DNA from 4 places in the Vibrio sp. C8 genome. Region 4 is predicted to be linked to each of the others. Evidence: predicted binding sites of a transcription regulator. Region 4 holds the regulator's gene; each other region holds the start of a gene.

Region 1 (3,199 bases), on a different contig from region 4:
ATTAGAAAGAGATAAAGAAACCAGCAATTGTTGCAGCCATCAAGTTAGATAGCGTACCAGCAATAACTGCTTTGATACCCATACGAGCGATGTCGTGACGACGAGTCGGAGCTAGACCACCCAGACCACCTAGTAGAATCGCGATAGAAGATAGGTTAGCGAAACCACATAGAGCGAATGAGATGATTGCTTGAGTCTTCTCAGACATTACTTGACCAGTTGCAGCAATAACTTGTGCGTTATCACCCACATAAGGTACAAAGTTTAGATAAGCTACGAATTCGTTTACAACTGTCTTCTGACCGATGAATGAACCAGCAATTGTTGCTTCTTCCCATGGCACACCGATTACGAATGCTAGAGGAGCGAAGATCCAACCTAGAAGAAGTTCTAGAGTTAGTTCAGGCATACCGAACCAACCACCAACACCACCTAAAAGACCGTTTAGAAGCGCGATTAGACCAATGAATGCGATTAGCATTGCACCAACGTTCAGAGCAAGTTGTAGACCTGCTGCTGCACCGCCAGCTGCTGCGTCGATAACGTTAGCTGGTTTGTCGTCGCCACCGTCAAGAGCATCTTCAATGTTCTCTTGTGGTTGATCAACTTCAGGGAATAGGAGCTTAGCGAACAGTAGACCACCAGGTGCTGCCATAAATGATGCGGCAACTAGGTACTCTAGTGGAACACCCATTGATGCGTAACCCGCAAGTACACCACCAGCAACAGAAGCCAAACCACCACACATTACTGCGAACAGCTCAGATTGAGTCATTTTTGGAACAAATGGGCGAACAACAAGTGGAGCCTCAGTTTGACCAACGAAAATGTTAGCTGCTGCAGACATAGATTCTGCACGAGATGTACCTAGAGCTTTCTGCAGACCACCACCTAGAATCTTAATTACCCATTGCATAATGCCTAGGTAGTAAAGAACTGAGATTAGAGCAGAGAAGAAAATCAGTGTTGGAAGAACACGGAAAGCGAAGATGAAACCGCCGCCACCGAACACTTCGAACATCTTGTCTGAAACAAGACCACCGAATAGGAAAGAAGTACCGTCATTACCGTAGTTAATAACGTTAGATACCCCGTTAGAGAAACCAGCAAGTAAATCGCGGCCCCATGGGACATAAAGTACAAATGCACCTAGTGCAAATTGGATAGCAAATGCGCCACCCACGGTTCTTAAGTTAATAGCTTTGCGGTTATTTGAAAGTAATACTGCGATAGCAAGTAGAACGACCATACCGACTAGGCTCATAAACGTACTCATAGTTTATGGCTTCCTTATAGTTTAATTTGGCGTGTTAAACATTGGGTTGTTTTCGGGGTGCGATTATACGCATCTCTCACAACAAAAAGTAATATATGCATCACGCATTTTTAGGTAATGAGTCAACATTACATTCAAAAACAAGAAGCAAGTCACAATAAAACCCCGAAACAGCGGTAATTTGACCTTATCCGAAACATATAGCCAACACATTGTAGTCCAGACTCTAAAAAATGCTGCAACCGTTTGCTCATAAAAGAAGCTGTCAATATTTTAACTTTTACCTTCAACTTCTCGACATTTAACACCCAGTTTAACGACAAACATTGTTTTTATATCAAGTCAAAACATGAGCACTCCATCACACTTGAATGTTACATTTTTCACTCAACCACACTACAAATTTGTATTCAAACGCACATTTAATAGCGTGCTAATTAGAAACAGATTTATCCATACATACGACCAATAAGTTGGCTTACCATTTGCTTAATGAGTCGAACGCTAGAAAAACAGCGTTTAATAAAGTAACTACATCGTCAATTTGCACTATTTTGGTGATTAAAATCACAATTTTGGTGAGTCTAATTTCTTGTAAACACTCGGAATTAACAAATAAACATACATTTATGGTTAATTAGTTTATTCCTTTACAAAAAAATGTGATTTGGTGTGAGGTATTCGACTTTTTTTTGCAGCGCAAACGATAAACTTATACACGATCAAACTAGCTCACCAATAATTCATTCAAACTATTGATATTTTGTTTTTTGGGTTTGTTGGACTTTTGTTAAAGGTCAGCAGTCTCTCGTCTAGTACAGTGGTATTGCAACATAGGTATATAACAGTGAAAAAATCTATTATAAAAATCTCAGCACTTGCTTTAGCGGTTTCTTCATTTCACGTTTTCGCAGAAGCAAAACCAGCCGTAATTTATGATACAGCGGGTAAATTCGATAAATCGTTCAACGAAGCGGTATATCAAAATGGTGTAAAAGTGATGGCAGCGGAAGGTACTGAAGTTCGCGAATTTGAACCTCAGAACGAGGCGCAACGTGAACAAGGTCTTCGTCGCTTAGCAAGCCGCGGTTTTAGCCCTATTGTTGCAGTAGGCTTTAATATGGCATCAGCTGTAGAAAAAGTGGCAACAGAGTTCCCAGATATTCACTTCACCATTCTTGATTCAGTTGTTGATAAGCCAAACGTTCAATCAATCGTATTTAAAGAGCACGAAGGTTCATTCCTAGTGGGTGCACTTGCTGCGAAAGCGTCAAAATCAGGCGTAGTTGGCTTCGTTGGCGGAATGGACATTCCTCTTATCCGTAAATTCCAATGTGGTTATGAGCAAGGTGCTAAATACACTAACCCAAGCATCACTGTTCTACAAAACATGACTGGTTCAACTCCAGCAGCGTTTGCTGACCCTGCAAAAGGTTCAGAGCTTGCTAAATCTCAATTCTCTAAAGGTGTTGACGTTGTTTACGCGGCAGCTGGCGGTACTGGTTTAGGTGTTTACCAAGCAGCGAAAGATGCAGGCAAACTAGCGATCGGTGTTGACTCAAACCAAAACCACCTACAACCAGGCACAATGCTAACGTCAATGGTTAAACTTGTAGGCGCGGCTTCAGTTGAATCTTGGAAAGAAGAGATGAACGGTACTTGGCAACCTGGTATCAAAGCTCTTGGTCTTAAAGAGAACGCTGTTGATTGGGCATACGATGACAACAACAAGTCTCTGATCACTGACGAAATGAAAGCTTACATGGATACTCTAAAAGCGGACATTATCGCTGGCAAAATTAAAATTCACGACTACATGTCTAACAATAAGTGTGAGTACTAATTTAGTTCTTAATACTTAGTTAAAACAATACGTTCCGTTTGGAAATGCCATACGCCGCTGCTTGCTCAGCGGCGTATGGT
Region 2 (3,199 bases), on a different contig from region 4:
ACTTATTCTCTATCAACGTTAGTTTTACATAAGTCAGGTCTATGGTTAGGAGTTTTTATAATGACGGAAGGAAAAAAACTAAACGTACGATTACTTTCTGATGTCTGTATGCAGTCACGTTTACTTAAAGATGCGTTGGAGTCTAAGCTTCCAATAAAAATTGAAATTTCTCCTTTTTGCGATATGTGGATGCAGGAGAGTAACCCTGCATGTCAAGATACACAGTTAGTCCTCATCGATTGTGCTCGACTCGATGATCAAGCTCTTTCTGACTATGCTTCGTTCAAACACCTATGTTGTTCGGAAGCGCGAGAAGTTGTACTAAATTGTCCTAGTGAAATTGAAGCAAAAGATTTATTCAAGTGGCAGTGTTTGGCAGGGGTATTCTACGCCGATGATGACATTGATGTATTAGTGAAAGGCATGAGTAAAATTATTAAAGGCGAAATGTGGCTAACTCGCCGACTCGCGCAAGAATATATTCTTCATTATCGCTCTGGCAACTCAGTTGTTACCTCTCAAATGTTCTCAAAATTAACCAAGCGCGAACAACAAATAATTAAGCTACTTGGCAGTGGAGCTTCAAATGTTGAGATAGCAGATCAGTTATTTGTCAGTGAAAATACAGTTAAAACGCACCTTCATAATGTATTTAAGAAAATTAATGCTAAGAATCGTCTTCAAGCATTAATTTGGGCTAAGAACAACATTGGAATTGAAGAAGTAAGTCAATAATAAATACGTTTATTAATTAAAAATTAATCTAATAAAAAAGTTTATATGTAAAAAGGCAGCTCAGCTGCCTTTTTACTTTTACAATCCAAAATTACCTTCTTTGACGGTGAATGGCTACTCTACAAACACTGCCGTTCCACTTACCGATACCATCAGCATTCCATTGGTCTTGCCAAAGGTTTCATAATCCAAGTCAATACCGACAACAGCGTTCGCGCCAAGCTCTCTAGCACGAGCTTCAAGTTCGGCTAATGCAATCGTTCGCGCCTTCTGCAACTCGTGTTCATAGGTTGCTGAACGTCCACCAACGATGTCTCGAATACCAGCGAACAGATCTTTAAATATGTTTGCACCGAGAATGGCTTCACCAGCAATAACGCCGCAATAACGAACGATACGTTTACCCTCTACATTAGGCGTAGTAGTTACGATCATAGGAAACTCCCAATGAATAGTTTTGTGGTCGAGTTTGTTATACCACCTTCAACTTAATAATTCTTAATAATTTGGGTTTATTACTTAATTGTTTGATTTTAAAATGATTAGTTTAACAATTAATTTTGTTCTTTAAGATTAACATGTTGATTTGCTGTTGAGGTAAAGGCTGGTTATAACGCTTTCTTTTTCCTCGTAGTGAAAAACTTATGGCGCTAGAACAGTTGTTAGATTCCATTGCCGAAAAAGGTTGGTATGTCTGGGATGATTTTCTAACTCTTGAACAAGTTAAGTTACTCAAGAACTGTGCTTCAGATGATTGGCAGCGCGCACGTATTGGTAGAAATGAAGATACTCAACGAGCCAGTGAAATTCGTCGCGACAAAATTCAGTGGCTAGACTCCGACATGGGACAACCAGTACAGGATTACCTAGAGCGAATGGAGTTTATTAGGCGAGAAGTTAATCGGGAGCTGTTCCTCGGGTTGTTCGAATATGAGGCTCATTTTGCAGAGTACGAAGTAGGAGACTTTTACAAAAAGCATTTAGATGCTTTTCGTGGTAATGAAAGTCGTAAATTGACCACCGTTTTTTATATGAATGAAGGTTGGTGTGATGCTAACGGTGGTGAACTGAAAGTCTATGACCTCAACGATCAAATTATTCAAACCATTGCTCCTATTGCTGGACGGCTAGTTGTGTTCCTGTCAGAGCAATTTCCACATGAGGTACTTCCTGCTTACGCTAAACGCTATAGTATTGCTGGTTGGTTTCGAACCAATGGTGTCAGCGAAAATCGGTTTGATATTCTCTCCTAAGTAAAAAAAAACAGGCTTTGCCTGTTTTTTCATCCTTAACATTCCGCGCCTAACTTCGAGTTTGTTTCAGATATTGGGGTTGCAGTATATACATGCGCTTTACATCTCGATATTGCCCGTTGATAAAAAATTCTTCGACCAAGTGCCCTTCTTCAATAAATCCGCACTGTTCATACAAATGAAGAGCTTTTTCATTCTCAGTCGCCACATGCAAGTAAATTTTGTGAAGATTCAAAATAGTGAATGAGTAATCTAACGCTTTGTTGATTAGCGTGTTTGCGTACCCTTTCCCTTGGTGTTCTGGGGTAATAATGATCTGAAATTCAGCACTACGGTGAATGTAGTCAATCTCAATAATTTCAACCAAACCAATTAGGGATTTGTTCTCATCTTCAACAACAAATCGTCTTTCTGCGTTATCGTGAATGTGTTTGTTGTAAAGCTCTTCTAGTTCATCAAAAGACTCATACGGCTCTTCGAACCAATAAGACATGATGTTTCTGTTGTTGTTTAAATTATGGATAAATCTAAGATCGCCACGTTCTAACGCTCGAAGAGATAAATTCTGTTTCATGTTGATGTCTCTTACAGGTGATACGGTTTTATATCATTGTTTTATTACAGTTTAGTCTTCTATTCTTTGTCAAAACTGTCTACCACAATCGCGCCCATGGAGGCGGGCATAGTGATTACTATGATACGCTTGAACGCTAATATAGGGTCATCGATGATGGGTAATTTGTTCAAGGCAAATAACACCAAACCAACCACTAAAGCAGCAAGCAAATAAGCGATAGCAATGCGAAAAATAAAAACAGAAATTCGATGTTGAATGTTTCGCTGAAACACACTTTGATAGGCGAATACGCCCAGAAAACACAAAGAAAGGCTCATTAGAAACAGCAAGTTGGTTGTTGGTAATGTGGTACCCAGTTGCCATGCCTCTTCTGAGAAGGAAATGGGAACGGCCAATGCAAAAGCTCCCACACACACTTGGCTGGCATCTTCCATATTGAAGCTAAAATTTTTCATTCAAACTCCTTCTGTTTTAACTAACTGTACGCTTTGCCTAGCGTTTGTCCATTGGGATTTTTTACAACAGTCGGAAATTGCTTAACTTTTGTCATTGTACTGCCCTGAAAACGTAACGGCTCTGACACATCGGCATTAAATACTGATGTCAATGCAGAAGAAGAGCGGACAATTGAATG
Region 3 (3,199 bases), on a different contig from region 4:
AAGTCTATGGTATCTACGACGGTTACCACGGTCTATATGAAGACCGCATTAAGAAACTTGACCGTTCAAGTGTTTCTGATGTAATCAACCGTGGTGGTACTTTCTTAGGTTCAGCTCGTTTCCCCGAGTTCAAAGAAGTAGCAGTACGTGAAAAAGCTATCGAAAACTTGAATAAGCACGGCATCGAAGCGCTTGTTGTTATCGGTGGTGATGGTTCGTATATGGGTGCTAAGAAACTGACTGAAATGGGTTACCCATGTATCGGTCTTCCGGGCACAATTGATAACGATATCGCTGGTACTGATTACACTATCGGTTACTTAACAGCGCTTAACACTGTTATCGAATCTATTGACCGTCTACGTGACACTTCTTCATCTCACCAACGTATTTCTATCGTAGAAATCATGGGCCGTCATTGTGGTGATTTAACTCTGACATCTGCAATTGCGGGTGGCTGTGAGTACATCATTACTCCTGAAACAGGCTTAGATATGGATAGCCTGATTTCAAACATTCAAGACGGCATCAAGAAAGGTAAGAAGCATGCAATTATCGCTCTTACTGAATTGATGGTCGATGCAAATGTACTGGCTAAAGAGATCGAGAAAGCAACGAAGCGTGAAACTCGCGCAACAATTCTTGGTCACATCCAGCGTGGTGGTAAACCAACAGCGTTTGACCGCGTATTGGCTTCTCGTATGGGTAACTACGCAGTTCACCTATTAATGGAAGGCCACGGTGGTCGTTGTGTTGGTATTCAAAAAGAAGAATTGGTTCACCATGACATCATCGATGCGATTGAAAACATGCGTCGTCCAGTTCGTACAGATCTTTACAAAGTGGCTGAAGAGTTATTCTAAGCAACGTTTGAAGATAAAGATTGAACACAAAAAAGACCGCTAATGCGGTCTTTTTTTATGCTTAATTCTTAGAGAATAATGTCACGAATTTCTGCGTCTTTACGCTCTAGGTAGTGAATCGATTTAATACGACGAATAGTACGGCAACGACCACGAACCAACAGAGTTTCGGTTGTTGCAATATGACCTTTGCGCGAAATACCTTCCAGCAAATCGCCTTTAGTGATACCTGTCGCTGAGAAGATAATATTGTCACTGCGAGCCATATCTTCCATCTTCAGAACTACGTTTGCTTCAACACCCATTTGTTTGCAGCGTTCAAGTTCGCTTGCGCCCCAAATACGGTTGTCTTCTGTGTCTCCTTTCACTTGATGACGAGGAAGCAGACGTCCATGCATATCGCCGTCAAGAGCACGAATAACAGCAGCCGAAACCACACCTTCAGGTGCACCGCCGATGCAGTACATTGCATCCACTTCGCTATCTGGCATACATGTCAAAATAGAAGCTGCTACATCGCCGTCTGGCACCGCAAATACGCGAACACCCATCTGCTGCATTTCCGCTATTACTGCGTCGTGACGAGGTTTTGCAAGTGTTGTAACAACAAGCGTATCAAGTGATTTACCTAAAGCTTGAGCAATGTTTTCTAAGTTTTCTTTCAGCGGTTTATTCAGATCAATGCAGCCTTTCGCACCCGGACCAACAACCAGTTTTTCCATGTACATATCTGGCGCTTTCAAGAAACTGCCTTTTTCGCCAGCCGCAAGTACCGCTAGTGCATTCGATTGACCCATCGCCGTCATACGAGTGCCTTCGATTGGGTCAACGGCGATATCGACTTCATCACCACCTAAGCCAACCTTCTCGCCAATGAACAGCATAGGAGCATCGTCGATTTCCCCTTCACCAATAACAATTTCGCCTTGGATTTCTGTTTGATTCAGTAGTGTACGCATGACTTCTACGGCAGCGCCATCAGCAGCGTTTTTATCGCCGCGACCAAGCCATTTATAACCTGCTAGTGCAGCACCTTCTGTGACTCGGGAAAAAGCCATTGCTAAATCACGTTTCATTTTCACTCCAACTCAGAACGATAGGGGATAATTTTGGGCGGCATTCTAACATAATAGTAGGAAAACGTTTGCTAATTAGCCTAGCAGAGAGTTGTATTGGATCAAAAGATAGTGAGATTTAGCACGTTACTGGGTGTATTCCGAGCGAGCTGTAGTCACTTTCTTAGATGAAAGTTAGCGTAAGGTAAAATTGCGCTGTTTTTTTAAGCGAATAGCGAAAAAGATCGAATATAGTGAGTGTTTCTCTGGGCTGGGCTGAGTAGAATGGGGCAATCAGTGACGTTTTGTCCATTGCAACCGAATCAATAAAGGGTAAGTACCATGTCTTTTGAAGTACTAGAACAACTAGAAGCAAAAATTCAAACTGCGGTTGACACAATCGCTCTACTGCAAATGGAAGTTGAAGAGCTTAAAGAAGAGAAGCAAAAGCTAGTTGAAGAAGCGAATGAGTTAAAAGCAAACCACGAAGCTTCTATTCAAAAAGCACAACAAATTCAACAAGAGCACGACCAATGGCAAGAACGCATCCGTAATCTGCTTGGCAAAATGGATGATGTGGAATAAGCCTGCGCTTTTCACAAACAAAAAAACGCCGAAGATTATCGGCGTTTTTTATGTTTCGAATATCGAGTTAGAACAGCTTTGTTTGATGTTAGCGAGTAGGGCGAACACCTAAAGTATGGCAAAGCGCGTAAGTCATTTCTGCACGGTTTAGCGTATAGAAATGGAAGTCTTTTACGCCTTCGCGTGAAAGAACGCGAACCATGTCGATTGCCTGACTTGCACCTACTAGCTGGCGTGTCACAGGATCCTCTTCCAAACCTTCGAATTGTTTTGCCATCCAGCTTGGTACTTTCACATTGTTTTGCGCAGCAAAGCGTGATGCTTGAGCAAAGTTAGACACTGGCAGAATACCCGGTACGATTTCCACATCAATGCCTGCTGCAACACAGCGGTCACGAAAACGCAGGTAGCTTTCTACATCGAAGAAGAACTGAGTGATGGCGCGGTTCGCACCAGCATCGACTTTGCGTTTCAGGTTCAGTAAATCCGCTTGAGCACTTTTTGCTTCAGGGTGTACCTCTGGAAAAGCCGCTACTGAGATATCAAAATCGTGGCGAGATTTCAGTAACTCAACCAGATCGGATGCGTACATTTCAGGTTTGCCACCGCCAGGGGGAATGTCACCTCGCAGGGCCACAATGTTTTGAATGCCGTTTGCCCAGTAATCATCAGCGATGTTGATCAGCTCTTCACGAG
Region 4 (3,199 bases):
CCAGTATCAGTTTACGACTCATCTATTACTCCCAAATAGTCGGCTCATTATTATTAAATGTCCTTCATCTATGGTTTATAAGAAAGGGAAAGTCGATTTTTAATTTCAATCTGGACTCACCTTTTGTTAAAAACAGAAAGCTTCAGAAAAACAAAAAGCACTCGTAAAGAGTGCTTTTTAAGTAGGGTGAGTTTTTAACTCAAAGCTTCTGCATTAGCTCGTCACGACGAGATTGAGGAATCACCGACCAGTGTTTACCTTCAATTGCACCTTCTAATGCCCAAAGTAACTCTAAACCAACGGTGGTGGTGTGAGTTTCTTGTACAGCTCTGAACGCTGCGAGTGCGCCTTTTTGTTGAAGCATGTCAACAGAATCGATGCCTGCTTTTTTTAGCATACGTTCTGTTGCCAAACGCATGTTAGGTAGATCCTTAAGGCGATCGGGTTTCGCTTTCGCTTGAGTTTCACGTTCTTGTTTTGCTGCTTCTAAAGCTTGTTTCGCCTCATCAATAATCTGCTCTGGGGCTTCCCAAGCATTTTCAGGTAAAGCGAAATATTTTGTGACAACAGGGAAACCACGTTTTTTATAAACGTAAGGTTCATAACCTTGTTGTTGGAAATTTATTGAGGAGAGATCATCTGCGCGAATGTGCAGGCGGTCATTAACCACAAGAGCGAACATTGCGTCGTCGATGAAAATGCCGAACCCTCCGAACATAGAACGTGATTTCACACATCCTAGTTGCTCAAAAAGTCGCATTGAGTCTTTTAGTACTGGTTTATCCATGCTGTTAGTCTCGGTGTATTAACTAATACGCCACCAAATTCAGGTCCGAGAGAATAGCAAAAAATTACATGGAGTATGTCAATCAATAGTCAACTCATGTATAGATTTTTGCCATCGGCAACCCCGCTACCTACCAGTAATGATTGAACATTGTTTGGTTTAGGCCGGAGGCTTTGCGTCCCATCCTTTCAGAAGGTTTGCCCTGTGCGTGACACTACAGTGAAAATAATAATCAAAAACTTGAATTAGAATCACATTTATATGCACTAAATGTGATTCTAGTTCAAAAAATTAACCTTATGTTTGCTATTTTTATTACCAATAAAAAAATCTGCGAGAGATATCTCTTAAGCCCAAGGAAGTTCTAGGGCCATATTGAGAGTAACTTATTATTTTGTCAGATCTTTTACTGTATCGCGTTCAACAATTTCTGGATGCATTTCAAAGATACGACGTTCGTGTTCTTTGTCTTTAATGCGTTCTAGCAGGATTTCGAAGGCGTTTTTACCCACACGACGTTTCGGTTGGTGGATAGTTGTCAGTGGTGGAGAGAAGTACTCTGCTAACTCAATGTTGTCGTAGCCAATCACAGAGATATCATCCGGTACGCGTACCCCTTTCTGCTGCAAACGTGACATTAGACCCAGTGCCATTGTGTCGTTAAAGCAGAACACCGCGGTTGGCATCTTATCCATAGCAATGATCTTATCTGCGGCTAGAACCGCAGTGTCACATTCAAAGTTGCCTTCTAGAATCCAGTTGTCATTCACTTCTAAATTGGCTTCTGTCATCGCGCGACGGAAGCCAGCAATACGCTCCTGACAAGCCAGTTTGTTCAAATGACCGCTGAGACAAGCGATGTCTTTGTGGCCTCTGTCGATGAGGTACTTAGTTGCTAAGTAACCACCCAGTTCAGAGTTGTCGATAATCTTGTCAGCTTTAGACGCTTCAGGGCCCCAATCCATAATAACTTTTGGAATGTCAGCATGTGATTCAAGCATTTCTGACAGTTCTTGAGTTAAGTCAGAGCACATCACCAAAATGCCATCAACACGTTTTTCTGCCAGCATTCGAATGTAGTCTCTTTGCTTCTCGTAAATACCACCCGTGTTACACAGAATTAGCGTGTACCCTTGGCGGTAACAGTAGCTTTCTACACCGTCTATAACTTCAGAGAAGAATAGGTTGGTCGATTGTGTCACCAACATACCGATAGTACGTGTAGTGTTACATTTCAAACTACGTGCTACTGCACTTGGTGCGTAGTTTAGCTCTTTTACTGCTTCGAGAACTTTCTCTTGAGTTGCTTCAGCAACAAAGCGAGTTTTGTTTATTACGTGTGATACGGTTGTGGTTGATACGCCTGCTAAGCGAGCAACATCTTTAATCGTAGCCATAGATTTGTCCTGTTTTGACTGCTGATTTTAGCTAAATTTTATTAGGTCAAACAAACCCGATTACTGGCCAGATTCAGCAGCGGCGAAGTTGAATAGCTTCTAGCCTAAAGTCACTAAAACACAAAAACCGCTTTGAAACAGCGGTTTGCGTTTTAAATAATGATTCATCATATTTTGCTGTTGAGTTTAAACCGCAAACGGTTAGCTCGCAACGACAAATCATAGGCGCAAACTTAACTGTAGTCACAATTCATTGCCTAAATTGCGCTATTGATGAGAATCAGTTGCCAGTAAGGTATTGTAAATCGAGTTGCAAGAAAGCAACTAATAATACGGATATTGATGAATAAAACCCTAATTTATCCACACTTGAACAATGAAGAGAAAATTCCGGCACCCAACTCAGTAAATGATTACGGATATAGTCTGCTTGGAACTGAAGCGCTTTTTCCATATGCGGTTCTTTCTCTAATTCGTTTGAACGAATAATCAGGTGACCAAGAAAATCCAATTCGATAGAAAGATGGTCATAGGATTCATCTGGTTGCTTTTGTACGTGAACCCCATTTTGTTCCATGAGCTGAGCAATTGCTTGCTCTGGTGTCTCGCCAACATATTTAGATTTATCAAGATAGAGTGACGCATAGGGTAGTGCAGAGTTTTCATCACACTTTGAAAATAGATGAAAAAAGCTGTTGGCAATTTGAACTTGGGCATCCTGTTGCTTGAGAAGCCAGTCGAGGACAGAAATGAACTTTTGGCTAGGTGCTGCTAAATGCGCATTCTCACCAAGGCCTGCTAGGAAGTTATGAATTTCTGGTGAATCATACCGTTCTAAATCTTGTGAGGTGAGCTCATGAGTAAACAGCCCTGAAAGCCACCAGTAAATCTCAGCACGTTTGTCATTGAATGCTTTAATTTCTTTCATCGCTTAACTCCGATTCAGCCTTTTTCTAAGTCTAAGCAATAATTGCGCTTTATATGAAATTTACTGATTAAATTGTTCGAAGATTGT

Evidence for each region. Region 4 encodes PurR, which represses purine synthesis genes. Its sites were predicted from a motif close to TNANGNAAACGTTTNCNTNA; they were not measured.
Region 1: a site for PurR is predicted at 1,511-1,530, ahead of ACRQQK_RS18715 (NupC/NupG family nucleoside CNT transporter). Genes of this name have one in related genera too.
Region 2: a site for PurR is predicted at 1,347-1,366, ahead of ACRQQK_RS01250 (2OG-Fe(II) oxygenase). Genes of this name have one in related genera too.
Region 3: a site for PurR is predicted at 1,996-2,015, ahead of glpX (class II fructose-bisphosphatase). Genes of this name have one in related genera too.

What each region holds. Positions count from the first base shown of each region.
Region 1 is NZ_JBPAOE010000051.1:24,159-27,357, forward strand. Features, by position in the region: gene ACRQQK_RS18715 (NupC/NupG family nucleoside CNT transporter) at 2-1,276, opposite strand; gene ACRQQK_RS18720 (BMP family lipoprotein) at 2,124-3,119, shown strand.
Region 2 is NZ_JBPAOE010000002.1:76,834-80,032, forward strand. Features, by position in the region: gene ACRQQK_RS01240 (LuxR C-terminal-related transcriptional regulator) at 61-735, shown strand; gene ACRQQK_RS01245 (heavy metal-binding domain-containing protein) at 850-1,170, opposite strand; gene ACRQQK_RS01250 (2OG-Fe(II) oxygenase) at 1,380-1,988, shown strand; gene speG (spermidine N1-acetyltransferase) at 2,038-2,562, opposite strand; gene ACRQQK_RS01260 (DUF2391 family protein) at 2,622-3,020, opposite strand; gene ACRQQK_RS01265 (UDP-glucose dehydrogenase family protein) at 3,197-3,199, shown strand, end outside.
Region 3 is NZ_JBPAOE010000033.1:180,145-183,343, reverse strand. Features, by position in the region: gene pfkA (6-phosphofructokinase) at 1-863, shown strand, start outside; gene glpX (class II fructose-bisphosphatase) at 932-1,939, opposite strand; gene zapB (cell division protein ZapB) at 2,261-2,503, shown strand; gene metF (methylenetetrahydrofolate reductase) at 2,592-3,199, opposite strand, start outside.
Region 4 is NZ_JBPAOE010000011.1:379,828-383,026, forward strand. Features, by position in the region: gene ACRQQK_RS07755 (TVP38/TMEM64 family protein) at 1-22, opposite strand, end outside; gene ACRQQK_RS07760 (TfoX/Sxy family DNA transformation protein) at 200-787, opposite strand; cyclic di-GMP riboswitch class I at 901-999, opposite strand; gene purR (HTH-type transcriptional repressor PurR) at 1,177-2,184, opposite strand; gene torD (molecular chaperone TorD) at 2,465-3,112, opposite strand.